One region of the Brevibacterium sp. CFH 10365 genome, then DNA from elsewhere that is predicted to be linked to it. Evidence: riboswitches for the same ligand, from Rfam matches in the RefSeq annotation. Region 1 holds a riboswitch; each other region holds the start of a gene.

Region 1 (7,395 bases):
CAGCTCCTGCCGGGAGAGTTCGTCGGCGCGGACAGTGGCTCGCCCGATGAGGTTGGTCAAGCCGATTCCACGGTTGAGCAGCTGCTGTTCATCGGCAGGTTCGAGTCCGCGCGAGGCATCGACCTGATGATCGGTGAGACCCGCCTGGTGCAGCGACGCCCAGAAACGATTGCCGGGACGCGCAAACGGGGCATTGACCGCGGCCGTCCACAGCCCCGGGTTGATGCCGACGATGAGCATCTTCAGTCCGGAGGAGTCGGTCGGCAGGATATCGTCGATCGCATTCGGATCGTCCGTGGCGAACGCCGCAAGGTCGTCCCTGGTCGGTTTGCGGCCGCCCAAGGGGGAAGGGCGGCGGTTGCTGACGAAATTGTCCTCACTCACATCCTTCACACTACCGTCGTATCATGAGCCACGCGCATGTGACCCCACAGGCCGGAGAGTCCGCACCGTTCCATTTCGACGATCGGTGGATCGTCGACGCCGGAGTCGAATCGGTGTGGGCAGTCCTGGAACGGGTCGACGAGTGGTCGCAGTGGTGGCCGGGCCTGACAGCGGGCGAAGAGGCGGGCTCCGCGCGGGCTGACCCGGCCGGCGCAACCACAGTGACTCCCGGCAGTCGGGCCCATCTCCTGGTCCATGCCCCGATCGGGTGGTCTCTGCGTTTCGCCATCGAGGTCGATGAGGCCGATGCTCCCCGCCTCATCCGGTTCCGTTCGGATGGTGATCTGCGCGGCGAGGGCCTGTGGACCCTGACCGACGTCCGAGGTACGACGGAAATCGATTCACTGTGGTGCGTGACGACGACCAGAATGATCGTCAGGGCGATGCGACCCCTGTCCCGACTCATGCACGGTGCCGTGATGAGAGCCGGCGAACGGGGGCTCAGAACCATGCTGGCAGACCGGTCGGGCTCCTGACCTCACCGGTCCCTAGTCCGTTCGAGCTGACTGCAGTCGGTCGGCGGCCGACCACGCATCGATGCCGCCGGCGAGCGAGCGCAGGCGGACGCCGTTAGGCACCGAACCTGACAGGATCCCGACGGCTTCGGCTGACCGAGCCCCGGACTTGCAGTGGATGACGATATCGACCGCCGACTCCGGACGCACGGCACTATCCCTGAGCGCCGCTGTGAGCGCCTCCCAACCACCGTCTCGGATACCGTCCAGAGGCAGATGCACCGAACCGGGGATCGCCGCCAGTTCCCGTTCCCAGTCCTCCCGCACATCGACGACGACCACATCGGTTCGACAGGACCGAAATTCGGCCACGTCGATCTCGTTCACCGAGGAGCGGGTCGCCTCACCACCGTCCGGATCCGCGGCACAGGCGGCAGCCACCTCGGTGAGATCGGTGACCGCGGGACGTTCGGGATCGGGGGAGAACCGCAGTGTCGAATACTCCCCGGACAGCGCCTCATAGCGCAGCAGTCGACCGATGAAGGGTGCACCGATTCCGCAGATGAGCTTGATCGCCTCGGTCGCCATCGCCGACCCCACGGTTCCGCACAGCACCCCGAGCACACCTCCCTCGGCACAGTTGGGCACCGAATCGGGTTCCGGGATGTCCGGGAACAGGTCGCGAAGCATCGGTCCGTGAGCGGGGACGAAGGTGCTCACCTGACCGGCGAACCGGAAGATCGTGCCCCACACCAAGGGGGTGCCGGTGAGTTCTGCGGCATCATTGGACAGGTACCTGGTCGCGAAGTTGTCCGCACCGTCGAGGACGACATCGTGGGCGGCGAAGAGGTCGAGCGCGTTCTCCGGGCTCAACCGGCCCACGATCGGGCGGACAGCGAGACCAGGATCGAGCCGTTTCAGTGCCGCGGCCGCGGATTCGGCCTTCGCCCGGCCCACATCGGCATCCCGGTGGATGATCTGGCGCTGCAGATTCGAGGCCTCCACCACATCATCGTCGATGATCGTGATCGACCCGATCCCGGCGGCCGCCAGATAGCCCAGCACCGGGGCCCCGAGCCCGCCCGCTCCGATGACCAGCGCCGAGGCGGCCAGCAGACGTCGTTGACCCTCGAGTCCGAATCCCGGCAGACTCAGATGCCGGGAGTAGCGTTCCAGCTCCTCCCGGGACAGGGCCTCCACCGGGTCGACGAGCGGAGGCAGCGACACCTGGGCAGCGGGAGTCGTCGTGGACACGGCGGTCATTGTGCTGCGACCATTCCGTCGAACGGCGACGATGCCAATGCCAACGGCCGCTTCGGAATCCTCCCGCTGCCCAGGTGTCCGGCTTCCACGGCCAGGGCCATTGCCCGGGCCATGGCGTGAGCATCGTGGGCGCGGGTGACGGCAGAGGCCAGGAGCACCGCGGTGCACCCGAGTTCCATCGCCAGGGCCGCATCCGAGGCGGTGCCGACACCGGCGTCGAGGATGATCGGCACCTGTGCACGGGAGACGATGGTTTCGATGTTGTGCGGGTTGAGGATGCCCAGTCCGCTGCCGATCGGAGCGCCGGCCGGCATCACCACAGCCACCCCGGCGTCCTCCAGGCGTTTGGCCAGAGCCGGATCGTCGTTTGTGTAGGCGAAGACCGTGAACCCGTCGAGGACGAGCTCCTCGGCGGCGGCGAAGAGTTCGATGGGATCCGGCAGCAGGGTGTCCTCATCGGCGATGACCTCGAGTTTCACCCAATTCGTCTCCAGTGCCTCCCGGGCCAGGCGGGCTGTGAGCACGGCGTCCCGGGCCGTGTAGCAGCCGGCTGTGTTCGGCAGGACCCGAATCCCCAAGCGCTGCAGCATGCTGAATACCGAGTCTCGGGACTCGGCGTCGAAACGGCGCATCGCCACCGTGGTCAGCTCGGTCCCCGAAGCCAGCAGGGCGTCTTCGAGAATGCTCAGGGAACTCGCCCCACCCGTGCCCATCACGAGGCGGGACGACAGCTCCACGTCATCGATCGTCCAGGTCATCTCAGCCTCCCTGCACTGCGGTGACGATGTCGACGGTGTGCCCGTCGGCCAGGGTGAAACCGGACCAGGCTCCGCGTCGGATGACGTCACCGTCGACGGCCAGGGCGATGCCCAGACGTCCGCCGTCGGCAGGTGTCCCATCGGGGTTCAGCTCCCGTCCGGTGACGTCGGCGATGAGGTCGAGCGCCGAGGTGGCGCTCGACAGCTCATGGTGTTCGCCGTTGAGGACGATGGTCGGTGAGTGTTCGCGGTCGGTCATGAAAAGCTCCTCGCTGAGTGAGTGGTGGTGTCTTCTGTGGTGAAGCGCTGTGGGCACACGGACTGGAGCGTCCCGTCAGGTGGCCAGTCGGAAGCGGCACCCACGGCGAGTTCGGCACCGAGCCTGCCGCCGAGCGGGGCCAAGAGGATGCCGTGTCGGAAATACCCGGTGCTCACGACACAGCCGGAATCGATGCGCCCGATCATCGGCAGGTCATCAGGGGATCCGGGCCGGGCGCGCGTGGTGATGTCGGTGATCTCCGCATCGAGGATGCCGGGGACCAGTCGCTGTCCGTCAGCGAGCAGTCGGTGGATGGCTCCGGCAGGGGTGCCGGAGAGCCCGTCTTCACGGGAACTGGCGCCGAGCACGATCTCTCCGTCGGGGCGAGGCACCAGGTAGACGGAGCGACCGTTGACCAGACCGCGGATGACGCGCGTCAGCAGGGGAGTCACCTCGGCAGGGGCACGCAGCCTCAGAACATCACCCCAGACCTCTCGGATCGGCAGTTTTGGTGCACCCGCGATCTCAGTCACGGCATTGCCAGCGCAGACGATCACCTGATCGGCCTCCATCCGGCGGCCATCGGCCAGTCGGACACCCGCGGTCGCATCGCCGTCCTTGAGCAGCTCGGTCACCCGCTGCCGAACGAGCGACACCGCGTCGGCCGACAGGGCAGACAGCAGAGCGGCGGAGACCCGACGGGGGTCGATCGACCAATCACCGGGAATGTGCACGGCACCGGCCACGGCAGGCGCCAGCGACGGCTCGATCCGGCGAGCAGCGCTGCCGGTGATCAGTTCGGTGGCGAAACCGGACCGCGATTGTGCGTCGCGCAGCTCCCTCAGCGCCTGCAGATCGGCTCGGTCACCGGCGCACACCAGGGTTCCGGCATCCGTGAAGCCGAGATCGGCTCCGGCGGCGCTCGCCACCTCGGCGGCGAAATCCGGGTACATCTCCGCCGAGGCCCGCATCAGCGGATACAGGGGACTCTGCCCCCACACCACCTCGGCGGCGGGAGCGAGCATCCCCGCGGCAGCATGGCTCGCCCCCTGGGCAGGGGCGGGGTCGATGATGGTGGCTTCGGCGCCCAGACGGCGCAGATACCAGGCCGTGGACAGGCCGATGATCCCGGCGCCGACGACGATGACTCTCACAGCTTCTCCCTCCGGCGGCATGATCCGCATCAGGTCTGACGGTCGGCTCTTACGCCCTCTCAGCCTCGTTGGGAGGCTCCCGCGAACTCCTCTACTCTATGACCATGACCACACAGATGCCACCGCGCACCGCAGCGCGACATTCGAAGAGAGCCTGGCGGGAGGCCCGATTGGCCGAATCGTCGCTCTACCTGTGCACCGATGCCAGGACCGTGCAAGGCGACCTCGCCGAGTTCCTCGACGCCGCCTATTCCGGGGGAGTCGACATCATCCAACTGAGGGACAAGAGCCTCGAGGCCCGCGCCGAGATCACAGCACTGGAGATCCTCAAGGACGCCGCTGCCCGGCACGGCAAGCTCTTCTCCGTCAATGACCGTGCCGATGTCGCGCTCCTCACCGACGCCGATGTCTTCCACGTCGGACAGGGGGACCTCACCAGTGCTCAAGCCAGAGCCGTGCTCGGCCCCGACGTCGTCCTCGGCCGCTCCACACATTCCCTCGACCAGGCGCTCGCCGCCGATGCCGACCCCGAGACCGACTATTTCTGTGTCGGCCCGGTATGGGAGACCCCGACGAAACCCGGCCGTACCTCCGTGGGGACGGAACTGCTGACCGCCACCGCCGCCGTGGCGGCCACACCGTGGTTCGCCATCGGCGGGATCTCAGCTGGGGAGAGGTTGGATGCGATCCGGCAGGCGGGCGCGAACCGTGCCGTCGTCGTCCGTGCGATAACCTCGGCAGAGGATCCCGCTGCGGCCGCTCGGGAGCTCAAGGAGGATCTGAGATGACCGAAGCAGCTGTCAGCGCAACCACGGCAACCGGTGGAGGCGCCGACCTGTCGATCCTCATCGCCGGGGCAGGCGCCACCGGCGGAGCGTTCGGCACCTACCTGCACGAGGCCGGTCGCAATGTCACGTTCCTGCTCAGGCAGACTCGGGCGGAAGCCGTTCGCTCGGAAGGGCTGCGCTTCACTGCTCCCGATGATGACCGGACGAATCAGGTCGAGGTGGTCACCGCAGAGGAACTCAGCGCCGCACCGCAGACCTATGACCTCGTCATCGTCGCGGTCAAAGCAGGCGGCCTCGACTCGGTCATCGAAGACATCGGACCGGCTGTGGGAGAGCAGACGACGATCGTCCCGTTCCTCAACGGCATGGCCCAGATCGAGAAGCTGCAGAACCGCTATCCCGGACAGGTGCTCGGCGGACTCGTCAAGATCGTCGGCACCATCAGAGACGGTGCCGTCGTTCAACTCACCGATCTGGCCGTGATGACCATCGGCGGCATCGACGGCGCAGAAGCGTCGGCCCGGATCATCGAAGCACTGGACGTGCCCGGGTTCAGACTCCAGGTCATCGACGGAATCATCGACGGACTGTGGGAGAAGTGGATCTTCATCGCCGCAGCCGGAGTCGTCACCTGTCTGTTCCGTGCGCCGGTCGGAGCGATCATGGACGCCGGCGGCAGGCCGCATGTGCATGCCATCGTCGATGAACTCGAAGCTGTGGCGGCAGCCGCCGGACATTCGGTGTCAGAGCAGGCCCACGCGATGACGCTGAAGATGCTCACCGAGGACGGGTCTGCCTTCACCTCATCCCTCTACCGGGACGTGACGGCCGGTCTGCCGAGCGAGACGGAGCACATCCTCGGCGATCTGGCGCGCACAGCAGACGAACTGGGAGCAGCGACTCCGCTGCTCGATCTCACACTTGTGCAGCTGCGGGCAGGTGCTGCCCAGCAGAAGCGGCCCTGACTTCGGCTGTGCCCGTGCGCAGCATCGCCAGATACGGCTCCTGCGGCTGGGTGTGTTCGGCATCGGCTGAACCGTGGGCGGCCGTGAATGTGACCATCGGGACACCGTCGGCATCGTCGAGGACGAGCAGGGTCTCGTACCCGCCCGGACCCACCGAATGGGAGCTGCCGGCGGGCAGGTCGAAGACGAGCTGTTCCAACGGACTGTCGGGTTCGGGTGGGCGGTTCATCTCCTGAGCCGCCACATCGGCGAACTGCGCGGCGGTGATGAGGTAGGCCTTGGCCGGGGTCGGTCCGGGCAGGGAATGGTCGTAGAAGGCCATTCCACCGCCCCAGACCTTCGACTCGCCGGCGAAGTAGATGGTGCCGGGCAGTTCGATCCCGGCCTCGGCCTGGGGGAGCGTCCCGTCTCTGGCCCCCGGATAGGTCACCATCGCTCCGGGCGGCCGCCCGCCTTGCAGATAGCAGGCGAGCCGATCGCGGGCCATGTTCGAACCGTAGCTGACGTACCACACATGTGTTTGAGACATCCCTTCCATGGTGCCACCTCGGCCCCGGAGACTGTCGAATCGGGCCCCGATGCGTCCGCGACGGTGTCGCCGAAGCCTGCGGACGAGTTCGGCTGTGCCGGTGACGGCCACGGCGATGCCGATGCCGACGGCCACTCCCAGAAGCGGGCGGTCCGCGAAGATCGAGCCTCCCACCAATCCGATTCCCGTCGAATAGAGTGCCCAGGCCAAAGACCCGATGCCGTCCCAGAGGAGGAAGCGGCGGAGGGGGAAGCCGAGCAAGCCGGAGCCGATGGTCGCCACGCTGCGCCAGCCGGGAACGAATCGACCGGCGATGAGGGTGGCGCCGCCTCGGCGGGAGAAGACGGTGCGGGTGGAATCGATGAGCTCCGCCGCCCGTGTCCACCGCCGCCATCTGCCGACACCAGAGCCGGCGAATCGGCCGACGAGGTGTGCTGCCAGATCACCGAGGAGAGCCCCGCCGGCGGCGGCGAGGACGAGACCCGCTGGATGAGGCAGCCCTGCCGCGGCGAACGTCGCTGCCGTGATGAGCAGGGTCTCCGACGGAACGATGGGCACGAGCGAGTCGAGCGCCGCGGCCACAGCGATGAGCAGATAGACCCACGGTGATGTGAGAGTGGCGGTGAGCAGCTCGAGTGTGAGATCCATACTCATCCACGCTAAAGAGCAGATGGCCCAGGCGGTACGCGGTCAGACACACAGTCAGCGCGGTCGACCGGCGGCATCGCTGCGGAAAACCGGAACCCGAGACTGCGGCCGAACCCCTGTGTGGCGGCGTTC
Region 2 (7,395 bases), on a different contig from region 1:
ACGATCTACGTCCGCGAAGACGGCACGGAGGCGGGATCCGAACCAGAACTCGAGACGGAACCAGAACTTGGTCCAGATCCGAAGGCCATGAGTTCAGCCGACGTCGCGGCGCGGCTACGACTCGTCACACCGGTGATCCCGACCCAAGATGACCTCGAGAACGAGATGGCCGAGGTCATCTCCGGCGCCATGTACTGGCAGCCTCCGCACGGCCACAACCAGATCGCTTCCGACCCCGTAGTGCGCGAAGCCCTGCGTCGCTTCGCCGAGATCCTCATTGACACCGGACTGCTCGACAGCTGGTCTTTGGCGCTCAATCCGAATGATCAATGGGCTCTGGCCTGGGATGATGAAGTGCATCGTGGTTCACTGCCGGCGGTCTTCGACCTTGAGCCGGGCCCCGCCGACTCGTCAGAGGAGCATCCGGAGATCACTCTGACCGATCTCCATCCGACCAGCACCGGGAGCGGAATCCACCCGCCTTGGGGGCTCGGCGAGTGGCTCGCCGACGTCCTCACCACGGAGACGGACTATCGCCACGATTTCGTGAAGAATCCCCTTGGCGAGGTCAGCGGCGAGTGGTGCTCGACACCGCCTGGCGGACTCTGGTCATCGACAGGGACCTGGCCGCACGGAACGCCGATCGGCGTGGAACTCGTCGAGGACGATTTCGGTCTCGAGCGCGCCCGGGCCTGCCGCCTGCGGTTGCGCTCGGACGCTCGCATCGCCGAGATCCGTGGACCTGCAGACTGGGCGGATCTGTGCCGTCGCTATCCGCTCGACGTCACCGCCCAACGCCGCCAGGTGTGGTTCGAGGCCACCGACCGCAAAGGGCGCTGGGTCATCCCGGACTGGTCACAGGTGTCCGAGGAATTCGACGGCGTCCACGTCGGTCTGGCCGGCTATCTGCGTACGGCAGGTGCGGTCATCGACGTAGCCGAGGCCCACCTCGGCGAGGCATCGGAGACCTTCCCCACGGTGGGGAACACCGACGATCGGACCGCGAGTCTGATGGCGGGTTGGCACCCGGATACGACGTTCTGGCTGAACGACGTCATCGACGCCGTCACCGAGGTGGTCGAATGGCATTACGACGACGATGCCGACCGGTGGGTGCGGGGCTGAGTCAGGCCCGCTCCACGGGCAGCCAGAGATCCGTCGTCGCGGTGCTGAAGTCCTCGGCGCGATCGAGAATCGACACGATCGAGGGCCCCGGACGCAGTCGCCACGGGTTCGACGGGAACCATTCGCCGGCCGTGGCCGCCCACGTGTCTTGAAGTGCCATCGGGTACGGGCCGCTTGCTGTGAAGACGGCCCACATCCCGGCCCGGACATCGATGATATCGAGGTCCTCCGGCGCCGAGGCGGCCGACGAGATCGCGACCCCATGAAGATAGGTGAGGTCGGTTCCTTCGCGGTAGTCGGGATCCACACCGTCCGTGACCTGGAGCAGCCCTTCTGGCGTCGTGTCCGAGAGCTCTTTGAGCCGTTCGTGCTCGGCGTGCGGGAGCGAAGCGACGAACTCGCGGATGTGCGGGTTCTCTCCTTCGTGGATGAGCGGCACACGCACAGCATGGCCGATGAGTGCGAATGCGGGGTGGTCGATGATTCTGGTGTCCATGGTCGAACTCCCTTCGATCGTCAGGCGGAACCTGAGTGACTGTTGGCTGCGAAGGGGACCGCCGTTGCGCCGTGCCTCGGACGGAGCCGTACCGTGGACGGACCGAAAGGCGCGCGTGAATGCCTCCGTCGATCCGTATCCGTACCGCACCGCCACACCCAGCAGATCCTCACCGTCGATGACGTCACCGGCGGCGACGGTCATTCTGCGCCTGCGGACATACTCCGAGAGCGGAATTCCCGCCAGCGATGAGAACATCCGCCGCAGGTGATACTCGGTCGTGCCGAGCCTGGCGGCCAGCGCACCGACCTCGACGGACTCCGCGGAATCGGCAGTCAGGTTCGACTCGATGACGTCGATGAGTGTATTGAGTTCAGCGATCACGATCTCTCCCTTCACTCATCCATACTTCCGGTGGCCCAGGGTGTCCCGCCCGACAATCTGTGCCCGATTCGATCACGTCTGAGATGGTGGTGCGTCCCCGTGGGGACGGACTCGATCAGTCAGTCGCCCGGTGCCAGGCTGGGCGCCTCGTCGATGCCGAAGCGGGTCTTCAGCGCTCGGCGGGCGGCGAACCAGCCGTTCATCCCGTGCACGCCCGGGGCCGGTGGGGTCGCCGCCGAGCAGAGGAAGGCCCCCGGCACGCCGAGGCTGTAGTTGTCCCAGCTGGTGCGCGGGCGAGCCATCATGCGGTAGAAGGACACAACACCGGTGGCGATGTCGCCGCCGATGTAGTTCTGGTTGTGGCTGGCCATCTCGGAGGCGGGGATCGCATTGTGAGCGACGATGCGGTCGCGGAAGCCGGGGGCGAAGCGTTCGATCTGCCGGGTGATGTACTCGGTCGGGTCGAGCGGGCAGTCGAATGGGACATGGCAGTACGTCCACAGCGGCCGCAGTCCGCCCACCTCGCGTGAGGGGTCGAAGACGGTGGGGTCTGAGACGAGGCAGACGGGGTCGGCCGGCATCCGTCCGGACATCACCTGTGCCTCGGCGGCGGCCATCTGGGCTCGGGTCCCCCCGACGTGAATGGTGCCGGCCCGGCCCACTTCGGGGTCGGACCAGGGGACCGGGCCGTCGAGGACGAAGTCGACCTTGGCGGCGGCGTTGCCGTGCTTGAACGAACGCAGGCTGTGGTCGACCTTGCCGGGAAGCAGTCCGGAGAAGATCTGGGCGGCGTTCAGCGCCGAGGTGTCGAGAAGATAGGCGCGGGCCGCTGGCAGATCGGAGATGTGGTCGATGCGCGCATTCGTGGTGACGGTTCCGCCGTGGGCTTCGAGATCGGCGACGAGGTAGTCGATGATCGCCTGCGAACCGCCGATGGGGGAGGGCCAGCCGTCGGCGTGGGCGACTGTGGAGAGCATCGTCGCGGTGGCCGCTGTGCCCATCGCCGGCAGTCCGCCGATCGCATGCGCGGCGACGCCGGTGAACAGGGCCTGGCTCGATTCGTGGGAGAGCGGAATGTTCCAGGCAGGACTGGCCTGGCTCAGCAGCCGCAGGCCGAACTTCACGACGTTCGCGATTCCGGGAATATCGCGCAGTGTCTCCGGCACGGAACGCTTGTCACCGAGGGAGAGCCAGATCGCGTCATCGACACGATCGAGCAGAGGGGCGAAGAAACGTCGCCATTCCGGTCCCGCCTCGCCGAGGCGGTCGACCGTTTCGTCGAGATCGTGGAACGCCAGCGCGGCGGGCTTGGCGTCGAGGGGTTGGGCGTAGGAGACCTCGGGGGTGGTCAGCTCCATGCCGCGGGCACGCAGGTCGAAGTCGACGAAGAAGGGGCTGGCAATGGCCAGCGGGTGCACGGCCGAGCAGATGTCATGAGTGACGCCCGGCGCCAAACCGAGGTCGAGGGTGCGGGCGCCGCCACCGATCGTCGACTGAGCTTCGAAGACCTCGACGGACAGCCCGGCGCGGGCCAGGGTGACCGCGGCGGCCATGCCGTTGGGGCCGGATCCGACGACGACTGCATCAACACCTGTGCTCATGAGGTCAGTCTAGGTCAGCGGGCTGGGCAGCTGCGGTGTGCAGTCCGGGGTGGCTCAGTTTTCGTACACGTTGTCGAAGAAGTCGCATTCGAGGGCGACGGCCTGGTGCCAGGTGCGACTCAGGGTCTCGGCGTCTGAGCCCTGGTCGTCGTCTGTCGGGAACACGCGTTCGAGTTCGTCGACGAGGAACTGCACCCAACCGTGGAAAGCGTCGCCTCGGTGGAGGTCGATCCATCTTCGGTGCACCTGGCGCGACGGTTTTGCCTCTTGGGATTCGGCCCAGTCGAGGTAGAGCCATTCGGCGACGACGAGGACGATCAGCAGCTGCGGATATGACGCCGAGGTGACGGACTCGTCCATGAGATCACGGAACCCCGCCGTGGGCGCCGTGAGCTCAGGGTCGAGATACCCATCGGGGAGCACTCCCAGCTCGGCGAAGGAGTCGACGAAGTACGTGTCCTCATCGGCGGCGAGCATCCCCAGCTGCCGGGCGAACCGCAGCTTCGCATCGAGCTCATCGGCATGGGCGACGCAGGCACCGAGCATGGACAGGAACGACTCGAAGAACTGATAGTCCTGCACGAGATAGTCACGCATGACCGCGTCGTCGACCGTGCCGGCGAAGAGTTCGCGGACGAATCGGTGGTCGACGGCCTCCGCCCATTGTCTGCTCGTCGACCTCATCAGTGCCGACACTGCTCCGTCGGCGGCCACGGTGATCGTCGTGTCGATGTCTGTGGTGGTCATTGCTCTTCCACTTCCTCCGCCGGTGCTCACCGGATCAGGTTCAAAGGGTCTGCGTGTGCACTCTCAGCGTCGGCTCCTTCGGCGCTCCCCTGTAGCCCCTCGACCCTACCACTCTGACAAGAACAGTTGTCAGATCGAACGAGTCAGGGCCGACCGGTCAAGGTCGGCCGGTCGAGGTCGCGGTTGTCGAGCACCCACGTCGCCTGCTCCCACGGGGTCGCCTCGGCGAAGTAGAGGCGCTGGCCGCCGACATATCGGTGGTTCGACTCATCCTCGGGGTCGGCATCGAAGCGTCCGGGAAACCGCTCATTGCCGCGAGGAACCGAGACCTCGAACGGCACATCGACCCACACGCTCGCATCCCAGAGATTGCGCAGCTCGGGACGGTGGAGGAAGATCCCTTCGACGAGGAGGACGCAGTCGCTGGGCAGGATCCGAGGTTCCGGCTCGATCGGCCGGTCCGCGTCGACGTCCCACACCGCAGCAACGATCGCTTCACCCCTGCGGAAGGGTTCGACGACCGACTCGACGAATGCGCTGTAGTCGTAGGAATCCCGGTAGAAGGTCTCCGGTCCCTTGCCGCGGGCGCAGCGAACCGCCCGCTCGTGGTGGAACCCGTCGATGCCAGCTGTGGCGACCGGACGAACCGACGCAGTGCCGGCACCGCCCGAACCCTTTTGCGCGAGACCGACGAGTTCCCGGGCGATCGTCGACTTCCCGGCCCCGTCGACCCCGTCGAGGGCCACAAGCGCACGACGCCCGGGCCCGACAGCGCGCAGCTCAGTCAGCAGATCCGTGAGTACCCGGATGCGGATGCTCACCGGGATGCGGACCCGGCGAGCGACGCGGACGGCGGGGCCACCTCGGCGAGGGTGTCGGCGATGAAATCGGCGATCCGGTCGGCGGCCGGCCGCCGACCGGCCAGCTGTTCGGCCGTTTCGACGGTCGGGTTGTAGTTCGTGTTCGTGTTGATGTCGTAGACGACCTGGCGGCCGTCGAGAGTTTCGATGAACTCGATGCCGGCGATCGCGACACCAAGATCGACCAGCAGCGTCTCGAGGTGAGCGATCAGCGGTGTCTCGGTGGTGATGTCGTCCCGGCGGGAGAACTGGCTGACCGGAGTGGCAGCGGAACTGTTCGAGGCCTCGGCTCTGGGGATCTCGCAGGCATCGGCTGGGCACAGTTCGAAGGACCCGCCGGAGACGTCGACGCGCACCGCATAGTGGAAACGGCCGCCGATGAATTCGGCACGGGTGATGAATGGCTGCGCCGGCTGCACATACTCCTGGATGAGGGTGATGCCGTCGATCGGTGCATTCGCTCCGCGGGGTGCGAAATCTGCAGCCGCGTCGGAAAGCTCCGAATGGGAGTCGAAGCGGCGGACACCGAGTCCCTTCCCGCCCTGATTGTGCTTCGTGATGAACGGGGGAGCGAAGGTCCCCGCGGCCTCGACGAGCGCCTGCGGTCCGAATGCGGCTGCGGTGCGCGGCACGTCGAAGCCGCGGCCGGCCAGCTCGCGATGCTGACGGATTTTGCTCACCTCGAGCTCGTAGACGTCGCGACCGTTGAGGACCCGGCGCCCAGCGGCGGCGAGCCAGTCGAGGACCGCGCGTCCGTACTCCTTCACATGCGGATCGGTTCGGGTGTGCGCCGACGCCGACAGCCGCGACCAGAACAGCCCCTGTGGAGGTTCGGCAGCAAGATCGATCGTGGTCTCGGGCAGCAGCCACTCGATATGAGGGACGTCGAGGCGATCGAGCGCCTCGGTGAGTGGGGCGATCCATTCCGGATTGTCGTGGATGATGTACACCGCCGGAGTGTCGCCGACAGGCAGAGTGTGAGAACTCATCGCGCACCTTCGCTTGGGGTGCCGGCGCGATCGCTCGCCCGGCGGATCTGCTCAACAATCTTACGCCACGTCATCGTTCCGCGAACAGGGTCCCTGGCGCGATTGCCGTTGCCTCTCGAGCAGATCGTCCACTGCTTGGACCCGGGGGCTGCCGGGGCCCTCGACATGTCCGTGCCGCGGCGTAGACTCGGGGCATGGCTATAGCAAAGCAGCCCGTTGTCGTGCTCGATGCTCCCGACGCCGCCGAGCTCGCGGAGTTCTACGGAAAACTCCTCGACTGGACGGTCGCGGTCGACGAGGACGGCACCTGGGCGGAAGTCACCTCCGATTCCTGGCCGCCGATCTGCATCCAGCAGGTCGAGGACTATCACGCGCCCAGCTGGCCCGGTCAGGCTCACCCGCAGCAGATGCACCTCGATGTCATCGTCGACGACCTCGATGTTGCGGAGAAGTCCGTGCTTGAGATCGGTGCGGGCAAAGCCCCCGAGCAACCGGGTGAGACGTTCCGCGTCTTCCTCGACCCGGCCGGTCACCCGTTCTGCCTGTGCAGGTCCTGACACCCGAGGAGCCCACCGGCGCCTGAAGCAGAATTCGTACCTCAGGTGGGTCCGGCTCTGCTGTTGAGCTCCTCGGCGAGATCCTCCGCCTCCTCCCGCGACGCCGCAGACGGGGTCGATCCCCACAGCGGGCGGCGGTTGCTCTCCGGCACGAAGTGGATGGCGACGAGTCCGATGACGCCGGCCGCCATGAGGTAGACCGCCGGCCACATGAGGAATCCGGTTGCGTTGATGAGTGAGGTCATCACCACCGAGGTCGTGCCGCCGAACAGCGAGATCGAAAGATTGAACGCGATCGCCAGGGCGCCGGCGCGCACCATCGTCGGGAACAGCGACGGCAGGGTCGAGGGCATCGTCGCACTGAAGCAGATGAGACTGAGTCCCATGATGAGCAGGCCGAGGAAGACGACGATGTCGCTGTGCCCGCGGACGAGCCAGAGAGACGGGAACGACAGGACGATGAGTGAGATGGCGCCGGATCGCACGACGGCCTTGCGACCGACTCTGTCCGAGACCTTGCCGATGACCGGAATGACGGCCAGGCAGCAGGCCATGACGATGATCTGCAGGATCTGCGAGGTCAGCTCGGAGACGCCGCCGCTGCCTTGGATGTCCTCAACCATCGGGAAATAGAGC
Region 3 (7,395 bases), on a different contig from region 1:
CACCTCCCCCATCGAGCACGAGGCGGTGCTCGCCTCGGTGGATTTCCTGGCCCGCGTCCACGGATTCACCGTCACCGAGGTGGCTCCGACCCCCGATGGGACCGTGACCCCCGAGGCCCTCGCCGAGGCGATACGCCCGGACACCGTGCTTGTGACCTTGGGTTATGCGAACAATGAGGTCGGCACGGTCGCCGACATTCCCTCTTTGGCCGGCATCGCCCACGAGGCCGGGGCCCTGTTCCATACGGATGCGGTTCAGGCGGCCGGGTGGCTGCCGCTGGCAAGGCTCGGTGTCGATGCCCTCAGCTTGGCCGGGCACAAGGTCGGTGCGCCGAAGGGCATCGGGGTCGCCGCGATCCGCGCCCGCATCCCCGTCGAACCGCTCATCCACGGCGGCGGTCAGGAATCCGGCCGGCGCTCGGGCACTGAGAATGTGGCCCTGGCCGTCGCGTTCGCCACGGCCCTCGAACTCGCCGAGGCGGAGCGGACCGAAGCCGCCGACCGTGTCCGGGCCATCCGCGATGAGTTCATCGCCGCGGTGCTCGTAAGCGTGCCCGGGGCGTTCCTCACGGGTGCGGCCGATTCGCGGACTCCGAATCATGCGTCATTCTGCTTCTCGAACACTTCCGGCGAGGCCGTGCTGCTCGAGCTCGAACGCCTCGGGGTGACGGCTTCGAGCGGTTCGGCCTGCGCGGTCGGCTCCGACGAACCCTCGCATGTGCTCACGGCGTTGGGCATCGCCGCAGAGGTCGCGCAGACGGGTGTGCGCTTCACGTTCCCATCCTCGATCACAGCCGAACAGGGGCGCGATGCTGCGCAGGCAGTCATCGCTGCGGCCGAGAGCCTCGCCGCCACCTTCGCCTGAACCAGACAACAAGTTTCCCTGAGCAGGTCGACCCTTGACCTGAGCCGGTAGGAGGGACGAAAGCGAGCTTCGTCTCACCATTGCGTGGTTTTGATCACCTTTGCGCCCACCAGCTGGGATACCCCTATCTTTCTCTGTATTTTGGGGAGAAACTGGAGGGAAGCATTCGTACCAGGGTGTGAGGGGGCCGCCATGGATCTGTTCATTCTATTCATGATCGCAGTGATGTTCTCGACGATCGTCTTCGTCATCGGACGATACGCCTGCCCGAAGCATGACCGAGTGCCCCTTATCGAGGTCGATCACGTGCTCCTGTGGACCAACCTGCGTCGCGGTTGGCATGTGCTCGGATCATTCGGTCCGCTCACTCATTACCCGGACGATCCTTGGGGAGCATCTCGCGCCTGAGACCGGGCAGCCAGCACGGATCCGCTCTGTAGGTCGCCGGCACCGATCCGCTCGGTACGTCGCCAGCACCAGCTGACCTTGAACACTGCTCGTCGCCGGCGGACCCAACGCCGCCCTCAGGCTGGCCGCTGGTGTTGTTAGAGTGACAACATGACTTCCCCTGCACAGCCGCATCGGAACCCACCGGGTGAGACAGTCTCGCTCATTTTTGCGATCGTCTCGATCCTCATCTTCCTCGGGTGCTCCGTCTGGTTCTGGGTGCAGGCTCCGGACAACGTGGCGACTCACTTCGACTCCGGTGGACAGCCCGACGATTGGACGTCGACGGTCGGTCTCCTCTGGATCTTCGTGCCGTTGGGAGTCGGGCTGCCCGCCCTCATGTCGATCCGGCCGCTGTTCGAGAAGCTGCCTGTTTCGCTCATCAACGCCCCGTCGAAGGAGTATTGGCTCGAACGCGGTGAGAAGGACTTTCTCTTCAGCTGCCTCATGGAGCTCATGCGCACCGTCGCCGGGCTCACCGCTCTGCTCTTCGCCTCGATCCTCGTCATCATCATGAGAGAGGCGCGTTCGGCGACGATGCCGGAGTGGATGACCCTTGTTCCGACAGCCGTCTTCCTCATCGCAGTCGGACTCGCGCTGTGGCGGCTCTGCCGCAGGCTCACCCCACCGAGGTGACCACCCGGTCGATGACGACCATCGGGTCGGGGACGCCCCATTCACCCCACCGAGGTGACCGACCAGAGGTCGGGGCCACCTCGGCGAGAGGGGGTGAGAACGGTGCCGGGATCAGACGGTGACGCCTTCGGGCAGGAACACGGAGACGTCCCAGTTCTGCAGAGCGTGCGCCGAGGCCCAGAAGTGGAGTTCGAAGACGCAGGCCTGTTCGAAGGCGGCGCGCATTCGGGCGGCTTCCTCGCTCGGAGCCTTCGCGAGTTCCTGTTCGAGGATCTGCACGGCGTGGCGGGTCGATTCGTCGAAGTCCGGTGAGTCATAGGTCTGCACCCAGGTGCGGTAGGGGTGGTCCTCGGCCATCTGGCCGGCCTGCTCGACGAGGACCTTGCCCATATGTGCGTAGACCCAGAAGCAGGGCAGGACTCCGGCGACGCCTTCACCATAGGATCGGCTGGAGGCCGTAGCGACGAGGAAGGATACATATCCCAGCGTCGTCGGGGAGGCTTTGAATCGGGCGCCTTCCGCGGTGAGCTCCTCCAGCGCCGAGGCGAGTCGGGCGTCGGCGAGCAGCTCTGCGTGCATCTCCTCTTCGACGGTGATCGCCTCGGCGGCGGATCCGGCCCAGAACCGGGATTCGTCGCGGTCGACGGTCTTCGCGGCCAGGAATGACATGGCCTTGGCATACCCGTTGAGGTACAGGCTGTCCTGTGAGATGTAGTTGACGAACGCCTTCGGATCGAGGCTGCCATCGGCGAGCTGGGAGAGGAACGGCAGCGCTTCGATCTGCTTGACGATAGGGCGGACCCGGTCCCACAGCTGGGTGGTCAGCGGGCCTGCGGTGTAGTTGACGGTCATGGGAACTCCTTCGTACTCGTGTGACGTGGTGATTCGCGTGACGTAGCGGTGCTGGTGGCGCGGGTCGGGGCTGGTCATGCGGGTTGGGACTGGTCAGGCGGGCTGGGACTGGTCAGATGGATCGGTGCTGGTCACGCGGGTTGGCCGCGGACGATGTCGACCTGGTGGTCGACGGGTCCGTGAGCGCCCTCCGGATCCAGGCTCAGCTGCCAGTCCGCAGCCGAGTTCAGTGCGCGCGCAAGAAAGTCGAGCGCATTGCCGACAGCCTCGCCGAGGAGGTCGGGCCCGATTGCTGCGCGTTCGCGGCCGAGGACGGCCACCTCGGCGGTGATCGCGGCCGAGAGGGTGCACCCGGTTCCGTGCGTGTTCGGGGTCGTCACGCGGGGGTGGCTGAACTCGCGGACCTGGCCGTCGGCGGTGGCGAGGATGTCGATGACCTCGTCGTCGCTGCCGTGCCCGCCCTTGAGGAGAACCGCGCCGGGACCGCGCTCGAGCAGGCGCCCAGCCTGGTCACGCATGGTCTCAGCGGTCTGCGCCTCTGGTTCGTCATCACCGATGAGCAGGGCCGCCTCGGGGAGGTTGGGGGTGATGAGGTCGGCGACGGGCAGCAGGTGGGTGCGCACGGCATCGACGGCATCGGCAGCCAGGAGGCGGTGGCCGGAAGTCGCGATCATCACCGGGTCGACGGTGAAGAAACCGAGCTGGCCTGCGGCGGCGCGGGCGACGACGAGGTCGACGAGCTCACGGCTGCCGAGCATCCCCGACTTCGCCGCATCGACGGGCAGGTCGTCGAGCACGGAGTCGAACTGATCGGCGACGAAATCGACGTCGATCGGGTAGACGTGGGACACCCCGTGGGTGTTCTGGGCGACGAGGGCGGTGATGACGGTCGTGCCCATGGTCCCCCGCGCAGTGAAGGTCTTGAGGTCGGCGTGGATTCCGGCACCCCCGGAGGGGTCGGTGCCGGCGATGGACAAGGTGATCGGCGGCCGGGTGGTCACTGGACGCCTCCGGTGAATGCGGCGAGCAGTTCCTCAGCCGCAGTCTTCGGATCCTCGGCCATGCAGATCGCCGAGACCACACAGATGCCGAGCAGCCCCCGTCCCTGCAGGTCAGGAGCCCGGTCGGCGCTGATGCCGCCGATAGCAACAGCAGGGATGCCGGCTTCTGCCACCAGTTCGCCGAGGCGGTCCGGTCCGATGCCGTCCGGTGCGTCGGCTTTCGTGGAGGTGTCATAGACCGGACCGATGCCGACGAGGTCGACGACGCCGGTGTCGCGGGCGGCGGCGAATTCTTCGCTGTTCGCGGCCGAGAGACCGATCAGCGGTGCCTCGCCCAACGTGGCGCGCACCTCGGCGACGGTGGCATCAGTTTGGCCGACATGGATGTGCACCGTCTCGCCTTCGTCGATGAGGCGGCGGGCGACTTCGACGCGGTCGTTGAGGACGACGGGGACCGTGCGGTCGGTGTCGCGGGTGGCGGCGTCGACGGCGGCGATGACCTGGCGGGTGAGCGAGTAGAAGTCTCCGTCGTCGATGTCCTTGTCGCGGACCTGGACGATGCCCACTCCCCCGGCGACGGCGGCCTGCACGGTCTCGGCGACGGTGCGGCCGGCCGCCTCGCACTGGGCGGAGTCGGTGACCAGATAGAGACTCGTGTCGATTCCGGCGAAGCGGTCGTGGGAGTCGGTCTGGTGCGCGCTGTCAGCGGTGTGCGCGGATCCGGCGGTCATGCCTGGGCGCCTTCGCTGGCGGCGAGGGTGTCGAGGCTGACCCTGGCCTGTGCGAGCCGGTCGCCGTCGACGGCGTGGAGCGCGTCGAGGAAGTTCACGGAGTAGCTGCCCGGACCCTTCGCTCCCTCGGCGGCGAGTTCACCGGCGACCGCGAAGTGGGCGTGGGCGGCGACCACGGCTTCGAACCTCGCCGAGGCGGCCCCACCGTTCGCGGACTGCTCCGCCGAGTTCACGGCTGAGGCGTCGGCGCCGGGATCAGCCAGTCCGCTGCGCGATGCGGCCAGGTAGGCGACGGTGACGGCGCCGAGCGAGCAGCCGGTGCCGATGACCAGCGGCATGAATTCGTGGCCGCCTGAGATGCGGGCGACATGGTCGATGCCGTCGACGTGGGCGACGACGGCGTCGGTGGGTCCGGAGACGGCGACGATCGCGCCGGTGTCCCTGGCCAGCTTCGCGGCGGCGGGAAGAACGGCATCGACTTCATCGGTGGAGTCGACTCCGCGTCCGCCGAGGCCGACTCCGGCGAGCGCTGCGATCTCGGAGGCGTTGCCGCGGATGGCGGTGGGGTGATCGGCGGCGGCGCGGCGGATGCGGGAGGTGCGGAAGTCGACGGCACCGACGCTGACGGGATCGAGAGCCCAGGGCTTGCCGGCGGCGTTCGCGACGTCGATGGCGGCATCGGCGGCGAGCAGCTGGTGGTTCGATGCGGTTCCGAAGTTGACGAGGACTCCGCTGGCGATTCCGGCGAACTGCCCGGCATCGGCCTCGTGATCGAGCATCGCCGGGGACGCGCCGACGGCCAGGAGCACATTGGCGCTGAACTGCTGCACGACGGTGTTCGTGATGCATTGGATGAGTGGATTGCTTGCGCGCAGTCGCGCATTCGCAGAACGCAGGTCGAAGTCAACCATGACGATCCCTTCGCTAGTATGGCCCAGATCAGGTTCGATGGGTGTTCTCTCAGCCTCGGTGTCCTCCGTGCGCATCATCTTGGTGCGAACGGATCCTCATGAGGCACCCCATGTCATTGGCTCCGACTGTATCAGCCCGGCCGAGGCACGGCGACTCCTCCGATGTCGGCGCCGCCCGCCTCCTGCCCTACCCCCGCCCGACGTACCTCTGGCCGCGACGGCTGAGCGCATCGATGACGACCGCAGCCAGCAGAACGACTGCGGTGATGATCTGCTGCGCATCGGAGTTGAAGCCGATGAGGGACAGCCCGTTCTTGATCGCGCCGACGACCAGGGCACCGAGCACTGCCGCCCACGCGGTTCCACGACCACCGAAGAGCGAGGTGCCGCCGATGACAGCCGCCGCGATCGCATCGAGCAGATCTTGGGTACCGACGAGTGTCGATCCCGCGTTCGTGGTCACACCGGTCTTGATGAACCCGAAGAGTGCGGCGAGCACACCGGCGGCCATGAACACGCTGATGCGCACCCACGTCACGCGGATACCAGCGCGCCGGGCGGCCTCGACCTTGCCGCCGACGGCGTAGATCGAACGTCCGTAGCGGGTCTTGCGCAGAACGAGGTCGATGACGATCGCGATGACGAGCATGAGGAAGAACGGCATCGCCAGACCGAAGTCCTGATTGACGAGGATGAGGAACCCGAACACGATGATCGTCAGCACTGCGATCCGCACGAACACCGAAGTCCAGCTGGGCGCGTCGAGGCCCTCGCTGTGTCGTCGCATCTTCGAATAGATGATGCCGCCGCCGAAGCCGATGGCTGCGATCGCGCCGAACGCATATGCCCAGAGCGCCGGGAAGTAGAAGCTCGAGAATTCGAAGGCGAAGGTATCGGCCATCGACAGGTTCTTCTGCGTGCCCAACGTCGTCAGCGTCAGCCCGGTGTAGGCAAGCAGCCCGGCCAAGGTCACGACGAACGCCGGTATTCCGACCACGGCGAAGAACCACCCCTGGATCGCGCCGACGACCAGGCCGAGCAGCAGCATGATGATCAGAGCCATCACCGGCGGCACGCCCTGTCTGACCACGAGCACGCCGAGGAGCGAGGCCGCCAAACCGCCCAGTTGTGCCAAGGACAGGTCGATCTCACCGAGGAGCAGGATGAGGTTGATGCCCAGAGCGAGAATCGCGATGTAGGCAACCGTCGTCGAAAGATTGACGAGGTTGGCCGGGGAGATGAACTTGCTGTTCGCCGATTGGAACACGATGACGATGACGACGAGCGCCAGGATCACCGGCAGCGAGCCGAGCTGTCCCTCTCGCACACGACGGATGAAGGTCGCCAAGAAGCCCTCATGAGAGATTCTTTCGTCTGTGATGAAGGAATTTCGGGTCATCGGCGCTCTCCCCTTCGTGTCGCCCTCTGGGTCACGACATTGTCACTGGCCCCCGTGATCGCGGCCACGAGCACATCGGTGCGCTCATCCCCGGCGAAGTCGCCGACGTCCTTGCCCAACCGCAGCACGTGGACACGATCGGCGACGGCCTGCACATCGGCCATGTTGTGGCTGACGAGCAGCACTCCCAGATCGCGCTCCTTCAGCCTCTCGATGAGGTTGAGCACCTCGGCCGTCTGGGCCACACCGAGGGCGGCCGTCGGTTCGTCGAGCATCACCAGAGAGGGTTCGCCGAGGAGGGACCGGGCGATGGCGACCGTCTGCCGTTGGCCGCCGGACAGGGCCGCGATCGGCACCCGTACGCTCGGGATCTTCGCCGACAGGCTCCGCAGCAGCTCCCATGACTTCGCTTCCATGGCCACCTCGTCGAGCACGGCTCCGCGGGTCTTCTCATGCCCGAGGAACAGGTTGGCCACGACGTCGAGGTTCTCGCACAGCGCCAGATCCTGGAACACGGTGGCGACTCCGGCCTTCTGCGCGTCCTTCGGGGAGG
Region 4 (7,395 bases), on a different contig from region 1:
CGGAGCCGCCCGCGGCCAGGGACTCTCGCACGCTCGCCGTCTGACCGACCTGGGGTGGGCAGTCATCCTCGCCGACGTGCTTGATGAGGTGGGGGCCGCCTCGGCGCAGGAGCTTAGAAACGCAGGCCACCGCGCCGACTATCTCCACCTCGACGTCTCGGACCCGGACAGCTGGGCGGAGGTCGCCGAGTTCGTCCGCGACACATGCGGAACTCTCGACGGACTGGTCAACAATGCGGGCATCATCAATGTCGCACCGCTCACCGACGAAACGTTGCAGACCTGGAACCGGATCCTCTCGGTCAACCTCACTGGAACGTTCCTCGGGCTGCAGACTCTCGAACCGCTCCTGCGCGACGGATCCGGGGTGGTCAACGTGTCCTCGGTGTTCGGACCGGTGGGAGCGGCCGGATACGCCGCGTACTGTTCGTCGAAGTCAGGCATCATCGGCCTGACGAAGGTCGCCGCGCTCGAACTCGCACCGAGGCGGATCCGCGTCAACGCAATCTGCCCCGGCGGAGTCTCGACCGAGATGAACGCGAATGAACCCGAAGGCGGAGTCGCTAACGACACTCCGTTCGGGCGGCGGGCCGTGGTCGAGGAGATCTCCGGGACGGTGGCCTTCCTCCTCGGCGACGATTCCAGTTTCATCACAGGTACCGAGATCACCATCGACGGGGGGCTGACGGCCAAATAGGCTTCTGCCATGGCGACCAAGGGGATGAACATTCCGGCAATCGAAAAGGCCCTCGGCGAGAAGTGGGAAGACACCTGCGCTCGCCTCGAAGCGGCCGGGGGAGCGTCGGCGAGCCACAAAGAACTCGCCGACGCTCTCTACCCCCAGTTCGAGGGCAGAGTCGACAACCATGGGTGGTGGGTCCAAGGCGCAGTCGTCGCCTATGAGCAGGAAATCGGTCGTCGCGTGCCCGGTCAGCGTGCCGATGGCACTTTCGACGTCGCCGTGTCCCGCACGATCCCCGGCGACCGTTCCGAACTCATCGTTAAGTTCGCCTCCCTGATCGACTCCACCCTCAACGAGGTGGCCCTCGACGGTGAACCCCGCACCTCGGAGACGGCGAAGCGCTCCTTCTGGCGGGCCGACCTCGACGGCGGCATCAAGGTCGAAGCCGCCGCCGAGACGAAATCCGAGGGCAAGACCCTCTTCGTCCTCACCGTGTCAAAGCTGCCCAGTCCCGAAGCCCTTGAGGTATGGCGGGGGTTCGGCAAGGACTTCCTCAAACAGCTCTGACCGTTCGGTAGCGCAGCCGCTCCGACGATCCGCCTTCGTCTCAGCCGATGATCGGGTTCCATACTCCGAGCAGGTGAGCAGCACCGATCGCGATCCCACAGACAGCCAGGCTGATGAGCAGCGCCGCGTAATCTCGAGCCGCGAAGCTCGACTGTCTGCGCCAGGTGCGCCCCGGTCGGCCGAATGCCCGACCCTCCATCGCCATCGCCAAGGTCGTTGCCCGGCGAATCGAGACGACGAGCAGGACGAACACCCCGCTGAAGAGGCTGCTCGTGCGCCGCAGCAGCGAACCGCCGGCGACGCCTCGGGCCCGCCTGGCCATCGCCAGCACCTGCCACTCACTGACGAGCAGTCCGAGCAGACGGGACGCCGCTAGGACGGAGACCACGACGACCTCGGGCAGACGCAGATGCTGAATGAGCGCATCGGACAGATCGCGCGGATCGATCGTCGACGCGAGCACGATGAGCGGAATCGCCAGGGCCAGTGCACGGACGAAGATCGCCGCGGCCGCGGCCAGCGAACCCGTGGTGAACAGAACGGGTCCGAAGTCGACGACCACGTCTCCGGTCTTCTCCGCCAACAGAGCCGTGCCCCAGGCGGCGAGCAGAGCACCCGCCGGGAGGAACCACAGCCTCGTGGCCGCGGCCACCAGATCGAGTCCCGTCGCCGGCAGCGCCAGCACTGCTGCGAGCAGCACCACCCCGGCAGAGACCAGATCGATGCTCAGCAGCGCTCCCACCATGAGGATGAGCGCGACACCGATCTTCGTCAGCGGATTGCACCGAGCCAAAGCGGTAGAGCGCACCGTGGGGATGAGTCGGCCCGGATCCTCAACGGCAGCCTCGGGGGAGGGGCGAACATGCTGATCGAGACTCTCACTCACCGCGATCACCGGCCCTGAGACGCGAATCCGGCTCGCAGACGGCGCCTCGTTCTGCGCTGCTGCGGTCACCGAGTTCGAGGAATTCGGCGCCGATGGCCTCAAGGAACGAATGATCATGGCTGACCGCGACCACTGCGGATCCGTGGTCCAAGGCATCGAGGAACATCTCCACCAGCCCCGCCCAGGTCAGGGCATCCTGACCGAAAGTCGGCTCATCGACGACGAGCACACGTGGCCGGGGAGCCAGCATCGCCGCCACCGCCAGGCGACGCTTCTCACCACCGGACAGACTCTGCGGATGCGCGCGTGCGAGCTCGGTGAGACCGAGACCCTCAAGCAGCTCGGCCACCCTCGCCTGCGACTCGGCGGCAGACCAGCCGGCCAGCCGCGGACCCAGCTCGAGTTCGGCAGCCACACTCGAGGTGAGGAACTGATGAGCCGGTTCCTGGAAGACCATGCCGATGCGCGCCGCCAACTGCTTCGACGGCCAGGCGAACGGGCGAGCCCGCTTGGCACCTTCCCGCAGCGCCGCCTCGGCGATGACCTGACCGGAGAATTCGGGCAGCAGCCCCGCCAAGGTCAAGGCCGTGGTCGACTTGCCGACCCCGTTGGCTCCGACGATCCCGAGCGCCTGACCGGACCGCAGACTCAGATCCAGATCGGCCGCCGCCGGGGTGCGCATGCGCGGACGAGCAGCACTGAGCTGATCGGCGCGCAGCAGAACCTCGCCGAGGCGGCCGGAGATCCTCTCGGTTTCGCCGTCACTGCCTGACGGGGGCCCCGCCCGAGATGTCGCCGACAGCGGGGACGGGGACACCGAACGGCCGCCTCGGCGAGGGGCGGGGGAGTCCTGCGGCATCCAGATGCCGCAGCCGATGAGGGTGTCGGCGAGCTCCGGATCGGTGAAGATCTGATCGGGCGGACCTTGGGCGACGATTCCGTCGCGGCCGAGCACGATGACCCGGTCGACGTGGTCGATCCACAGCTCCACCCGGTGTTCGACGACGAGCATGGTCGCCGCGGACTCGGCTTGCACGGTGAGCACGGCATCGCGGACCTCGGCCGCCGAGGCGGGATCGATATTGGCGGTGGGTTCGTCGAGGACGATGACGTCCGGGGCCATCGCATGGATGCCGGCCAGTGCCAGCCGCTGCTTCTGCCCACCGGAGAGGGCGGCACTCGGATGCTCCGGCGGCAGATCGAGTCCCAGCGCCCGCAGGGAAGAGGGGACCCGGGCCTCGATGACCGTCGCCGGGAGCCCGAGGTTCTCCATTCCGAACGCCACATCGTCGCCGATGCGGGAGAAGATCACCTGCGAATCGGGATCTTGGAGGACCAGCCCGGTGCTGCCTCGGCGAGGATCCGGTGCCTCGCCGCCGACGAGGAGCTCACCCGTGGCCTCACCGGACTCCACGGGCAGGACACCGGCGACGGCATGGAGGAACGTCGACTTCCCGACCCCGGAGGCACCGAGCAGCAGCACCTTCTCACCGGCGGCGATCTGAAGATCGAGCGGACCGATCGCCGGCTCGTCACGGTCGGTGTGGGTCCATGAGAAGCCTGCGGCCGTGATCGGCAGCGCCATCAGCGCAGACGACCGGAGGCGAAGGAGCTCAGCGCCCCGGTGGCCGCGATCGCCCGGTAGGCGAACCATGCGCCGATTCCGGAGATGACGAGACCGGAGGCGATCGCGCACACGGCGTAGATCGCCTGGAAGCCGAACTGCCATTCGGCATTGTACATGATGTTCTCGCTCACCGCCATGAACGCGGCGGCCAGCATGCCCGAAGCCGCGGTGACCCACAGGGTGAAGCGCTTGTAGCCGAAAGCGGCGAAGACGAGTTCGGCACCGAGGCCCTGCAGCAGTCCAGAGAGCAGAACTGTCGCTCCGAAGTGCGAACCGAGGACGGCTTCGACGATGGCAGCGATGAGTTCGCACAGGAGCGCGGCACCGGGTTTGCGGATGATCGCACCGGCCAGCGGGCCGGCCAGCACCCAGAGGCCGGCGATGAGGCCGATCGACGGCGGGAAGGCCTGGAAGGCGAGTTCGAGGACCTTCCAGCTCAGGGCCAACACCCAGAATACGAGTCCCACGGCGATGCCGAGCACTGCGGTGGTGACATAGTCGACCACCCGCCACTGCTTGGATTTCGGCGCCGCGGTGAAGGCGCGAGCGGTGGGGACGGTTTTCGGTGTGGTGGTATTCGGCATTTCGCCTCCTCTGATCAAGGAGGGGTGAAGAGTCTCGACTTCCTTCGGCGGTGCTAACCGCATCAGGTTCGAGGGTCTGCAGCTTCCTCTGCACTCTCAGCGCCCCTGACGGCGCTCCCCTGTCGTAGCCACCACTGTACAACAGAGGAGCGCGGCGGCGGCCGCGACCGGTTCACTTCCCGTGCCCCTGCTCGTCGACGGGTCTCGAACGACCGGACGCTGCTGATCAGACCACCATGACCGGGCCCTCGGCGTGGTTGAGGACGCCGCGTGAGACGGATCCCAGCAGAGCGCTGCGGATCCGTCCGCGCCCGCGAGTGCCCATCACAGTCAGCTGTGCGCGTGAGGTGATCTCGACCAGCGTCTCGGTGGGGTCGCCGACCGGCACCGAGGTGGTCACCGTCAGATCCGGGAACTGCTCGGACAGAGTTCCGGCCTCCTTCTCCAGCCCTTCGGTCAGCTGCTTCTGCCGACGTGCGGTGACCTCGGAGCTGAGTTCCAGGTCGGGGTACCAGTAGAGCCATTCCTCGCCGGCCGGCAGCACTGCGACGAGTTCGAGTTCCGCCCCGCGCACAGCGGCCTCGGCGGCAGCCGTGAACATGGCGACCCGACCGGTGTCCGAACCGTCGACGGCGACGACCACCGGAGCCTTGTCTGCGGATTCCGAGGTCGACCGTTCGGGGACGACGATCGTCGGGCAGTTCGCATGGGCCGGCAGAGCCGTGGATACGGATCCGAGGACGCGGCCCATGAAGCCGCCGCGCCCGCGGGCACCGACGATGACGACCTCGGCGTCGGCGCTGAGCGTGACGAGCGCACCGGCGGAATTGCCGGGTGCTGTGCGGAAGGACGTCTCACCGGAGTAGTCGCCCAGGAGTTCGACCGCCTTGGCGAGTGTCTTCTCTGCTTCCCTCTTCGCCTTGTCATCCTCGGGTTCGCTGGGGATGGAGGCCATATTCGGATAGATCATCGTCGGCAGCTCATAGGCGGTGACGACGGTGAGAACGGTTTTGCGGCGTTCGGCCTCGACGGCGCCGTAGCGGACAGCCCGGGCGGCGAGTTCGGAGCCGTCGAAGCCGACGAGGACGCCGAGTTCGAGGTTCAGGCCGGATTCGGACGAACTGGATTGAGCAGACATCTCGCACCTCTCGATCGGGGCCTGTCCAACCCAGACGCCGACGACGGCCCCGACTGGCGGTATCGTCTGCGTCGCTTTCAGTCTACCAACAGAGTTCTACGCTATGTAGAAAAACGTGTGCGGCGAGAATCTTCGTCTCACCGGCAAGGGCCCGGACCTCAGACGCGGAAGCCCAGGTGAGCCAGGGCGATGCGCAGGATATGGTCCTGCCCGTAGCAGAGCTCGCCGACGATGTCGGGACGCAGAGTCTCCTCGGGAGTCAGCCAATCGAGGCTGAGCGCATCGGCACGCGGAGTGCATTCGCCGCGGACCTCGAGGATGAAGCACATGGCGATCGCATGCTGGCGCGGATCATGGAGCAGGGCCGAACCTTCGGTGGGGAAGTATTCGGCGATGTGGAACGGGCTGATCGCAGGCGGAATGACCGGCAGCGCCATCGGGCCGAGGTCGTTCTCGGCGTGGCGCATCAGCGAGGTGCGGATGGTCTCGTGGAAGCGGATCCGCCCACCCACGAGCTCTCGTCCGAGGGTGCCGTCCTCGAGGCTGCGCAGCAGCAGGCCGATGCGCTCGACATTGCCGCTCTCGCCCACCCGCACGGGGATGGCGTTGACATAGGGGATCGGCATGCGTCTGCGCAGGCGTGCGTACTCTGCGTCGTCGAACCAGTTCTCATCGAAGTCCAGTGCAGTCCGGGTCATGACCCAATATTCCCATAACCTCTCTCGCGGCAGAAGAGTCCGGAGCCCCTGTTGGTGAACCAGGACACGTATCGGGTAAAGTATCTTGATGTCGAGATAAATTTCCGACCGGCAGAGATCTGCCAAGTGACGTGGCCTACAGTTGTGTCAGCACTATGTGACCATTTCCGGTCAAGGACTATGAAGGGGTATCCATGATCAATCATGAAGTCCGTACCTACAAGAGCTCAGAGAACCTGGCTCGTGAGGATCAGCTCGCATGGAAGATCGCCGAGGTCGCATCCGACCCGACGCCGGTCGATTCCGATGTCACTGAGATGGTCATCAACCGCGTCATCGACAACGCTGCCGTCGCTGCGGCATCCGTGCGCCGGTCCGCTCCGACCCACGCTCGTGAGCAGGCCCAGACCCACCCGTTCAATCCCGGTGCCAACATCTTCGGCCTGCCGGTGAGCGACCGCTTCTCCCCGGAATGGGCCGCTTGGGCCAACGGTGTGGCCGTGCGCGAACTCGATTTCCACGACACCTTCCTCGCCGCCGAATACTCGCATCCCGGTGACAACATCCCGGCCGTGCTCGCCGTCGCACAGCACAAGGGCATCGGCGGCAAGGACCTCATCAACGGTGTGGCCACCGGCTACGAGATCCAGGTCGACCTCGTCAAGGGAATGTGTCTGCACGAGCACAAGATCGACCACGTCGCCCACCTCGGCCCCTCGGCCGCAGCCGGCATCGGTGCGCTGCTCCACCTGCCCACCGAGATCACCTTCCAGGCCGTCCAGCAGGCCCTGCACGTGACCACCGCGACCCGTCAGTCGCGCAAGGGCGAGATCTCGTCGTGGAAGGCCCACGCTCCGGCTTTCGCCGGCAAGATGGCCGTCGAATCCGTCGACCGTGCGATGCGCGGCGAGGGTGCACCGAACCCGATCTACGAAGGTGAGGACGGCTTCATCGCCTGGATCCTCTCCGGCCCCGAGGCCCGCTACACCATCCCGCTGCCGGGCAAGGGCGAAGCGAAGCGCGCGATCCTCGACACCTACACCAAGGAGCACTCGGCCGAGTACCAGGCCCAGGCGCTCATCGACCTCGCCCGCAAGCTCGGCGGACAGATCGAGGACCTGTCGAAGATCAGACGCATCGTCATCCACACCTCGCACCACACCCACTACGTCATCGGCACCGGTGCGAACGATCCGCAGAAGATGGATCCGGG

What was found. A riboswitch is a leader RNA that binds a small molecule or an ion and turns the genes downstream of it on or off. The one in region 1 is predicted to bind thiamine pyrophosphate.
Region 2: it holds a riboswitch for thiamine pyrophosphate, as region 1 does, so the genes downstream of both, FHG09_RS16515 (TenA family protein) here and thiO (glycine oxidase ThiO) in region 1, are expected to answer to the same signal.
Region 3: it holds a riboswitch for thiamine pyrophosphate, as region 1 does, so the genes downstream of both, FHG09_RS09180 (hydroxyethylthiazole kinase) here and thiO (glycine oxidase ThiO) in region 1, are expected to answer to the same signal.
Region 4: it holds a riboswitch for thiamine pyrophosphate, as region 1 does, so the genes downstream of both, FHG09_RS15350 (ECF transporter S component) here and thiO (glycine oxidase ThiO) in region 1, are expected to answer to the same signal.

The regions. Positions count from the first base shown of each region.
Region 1 covers NZ_VIGO01000005.1:294,892-302,286, forward strand. The annotation lists gene FHG09_RS12160 (mismatch-specific DNA-glycosylase) at 1-384, opposite strand, end outside; gene FHG09_RS12165 (SRPBCC family protein) at 408-920, shown strand; gene FHG09_RS12170 (ThiF family adenylyltransferase) at 933-2,162, opposite strand; gene FHG09_RS12175 (thiazole synthase) at 2,159-2,920, opposite strand; gene thiS (sulfur carrier protein ThiS) at 2,922-3,179, opposite strand; gene thiO (glycine oxidase ThiO) at 3,176-4,333, opposite strand; TPP riboswitch at 4,323-4,426, opposite strand; gene thiE (thiamine phosphate synthase) at 4,438-5,121, shown strand; gene FHG09_RS12195 (ketopantoate reductase family protein) at 5,118-6,086, shown strand; gene FHG09_RS12200 (DedA family protein) at 6,037-7,263, opposite strand.
Region 2 covers NZ_VIGO01000008.1:154,135-161,529, reverse strand. The annotation lists gene FHG09_RS16530 (hypothetical protein) at 1-1,125, shown strand, start outside; gene FHG09_RS16525 (AraC family transcriptional regulator) at 1,127-2,005, opposite strand; gene FHG09_RS16520 (phytoene desaturase family protein) at 2,125-3,606, opposite strand; gene FHG09_RS16515 (TenA family protein) at 3,661-4,353, opposite strand; TPP riboswitch at 4,348-4,454, opposite strand; gene FHG09_RS16510 (uridine kinase) at 4,497-5,174, opposite strand; gene FHG09_RS16505 (ATP-grasp domain-containing protein) at 5,171-6,202, opposite strand; gene FHG09_RS16500 (VOC family protein) at 6,397-6,759, shown strand; gene FHG09_RS16495 (MFS transporter) at 6,801-7,395, opposite strand, start outside.
Region 3 covers NZ_VIGO01000004.1:117,447-124,841, forward strand. The annotation lists gene FHG09_RS09150 (cysteine desulfurase family protein) at 1-865, shown strand, start outside; gene FHG09_RS09155 (hypothetical protein) at 1,058-1,273, shown strand; gene FHG09_RS09160 (DUF1648 domain-containing protein) at 1,424-1,948, shown strand; gene FHG09_RS09165 (TenA family protein) at 2,060-2,800, opposite strand; gene thiD (bifunctional hydroxymethylpyrimidine kinase/phosphomethylpyrimidine kinase) at 2,932-3,801, opposite strand; gene thiE (thiamine phosphate synthase) at 3,798-4,532, opposite strand; gene FHG09_RS09180 (hydroxyethylthiazole kinase) at 4,529-5,443, opposite strand; TPP riboswitch at 5,431-5,564, opposite strand; gene FHG09_RS09185 (sugar ABC transporter permease) at 5,631-6,842, opposite strand; gene FHG09_RS09190 (ATP-binding cassette domain-containing protein) at 6,839-7,395, opposite strand, start outside.
Region 4 covers NZ_VIGO01000007.1:159,803-167,197, reverse strand. The annotation lists gene FHG09_RS15370 (SDR family NAD(P)-dependent oxidoreductase) at 1-697, shown strand, start outside; gene FHG09_RS15365 (hypothetical protein) at 707-1,249, shown strand; gene FHG09_RS15360 (energy-coupling factor transporter transmembrane component T family protein) at 1,290-2,135, opposite strand; gene FHG09_RS15355 (ABC transporter ATP-binding protein) at 2,128-3,720, opposite strand; gene FHG09_RS15350 (ECF transporter S component) at 3,720-4,346, opposite strand; TPP riboswitch at 4,369-4,477, opposite strand; gene FHG09_RS15345 (universal stress protein) at 4,573-5,484, opposite strand; gene FHG09_RS15340 (DUF4916 domain-containing protein) at 5,643-6,182, opposite strand; gene FHG09_RS15335 (MmgE/PrpD family protein) at 6,377-7,395, shown strand, end outside.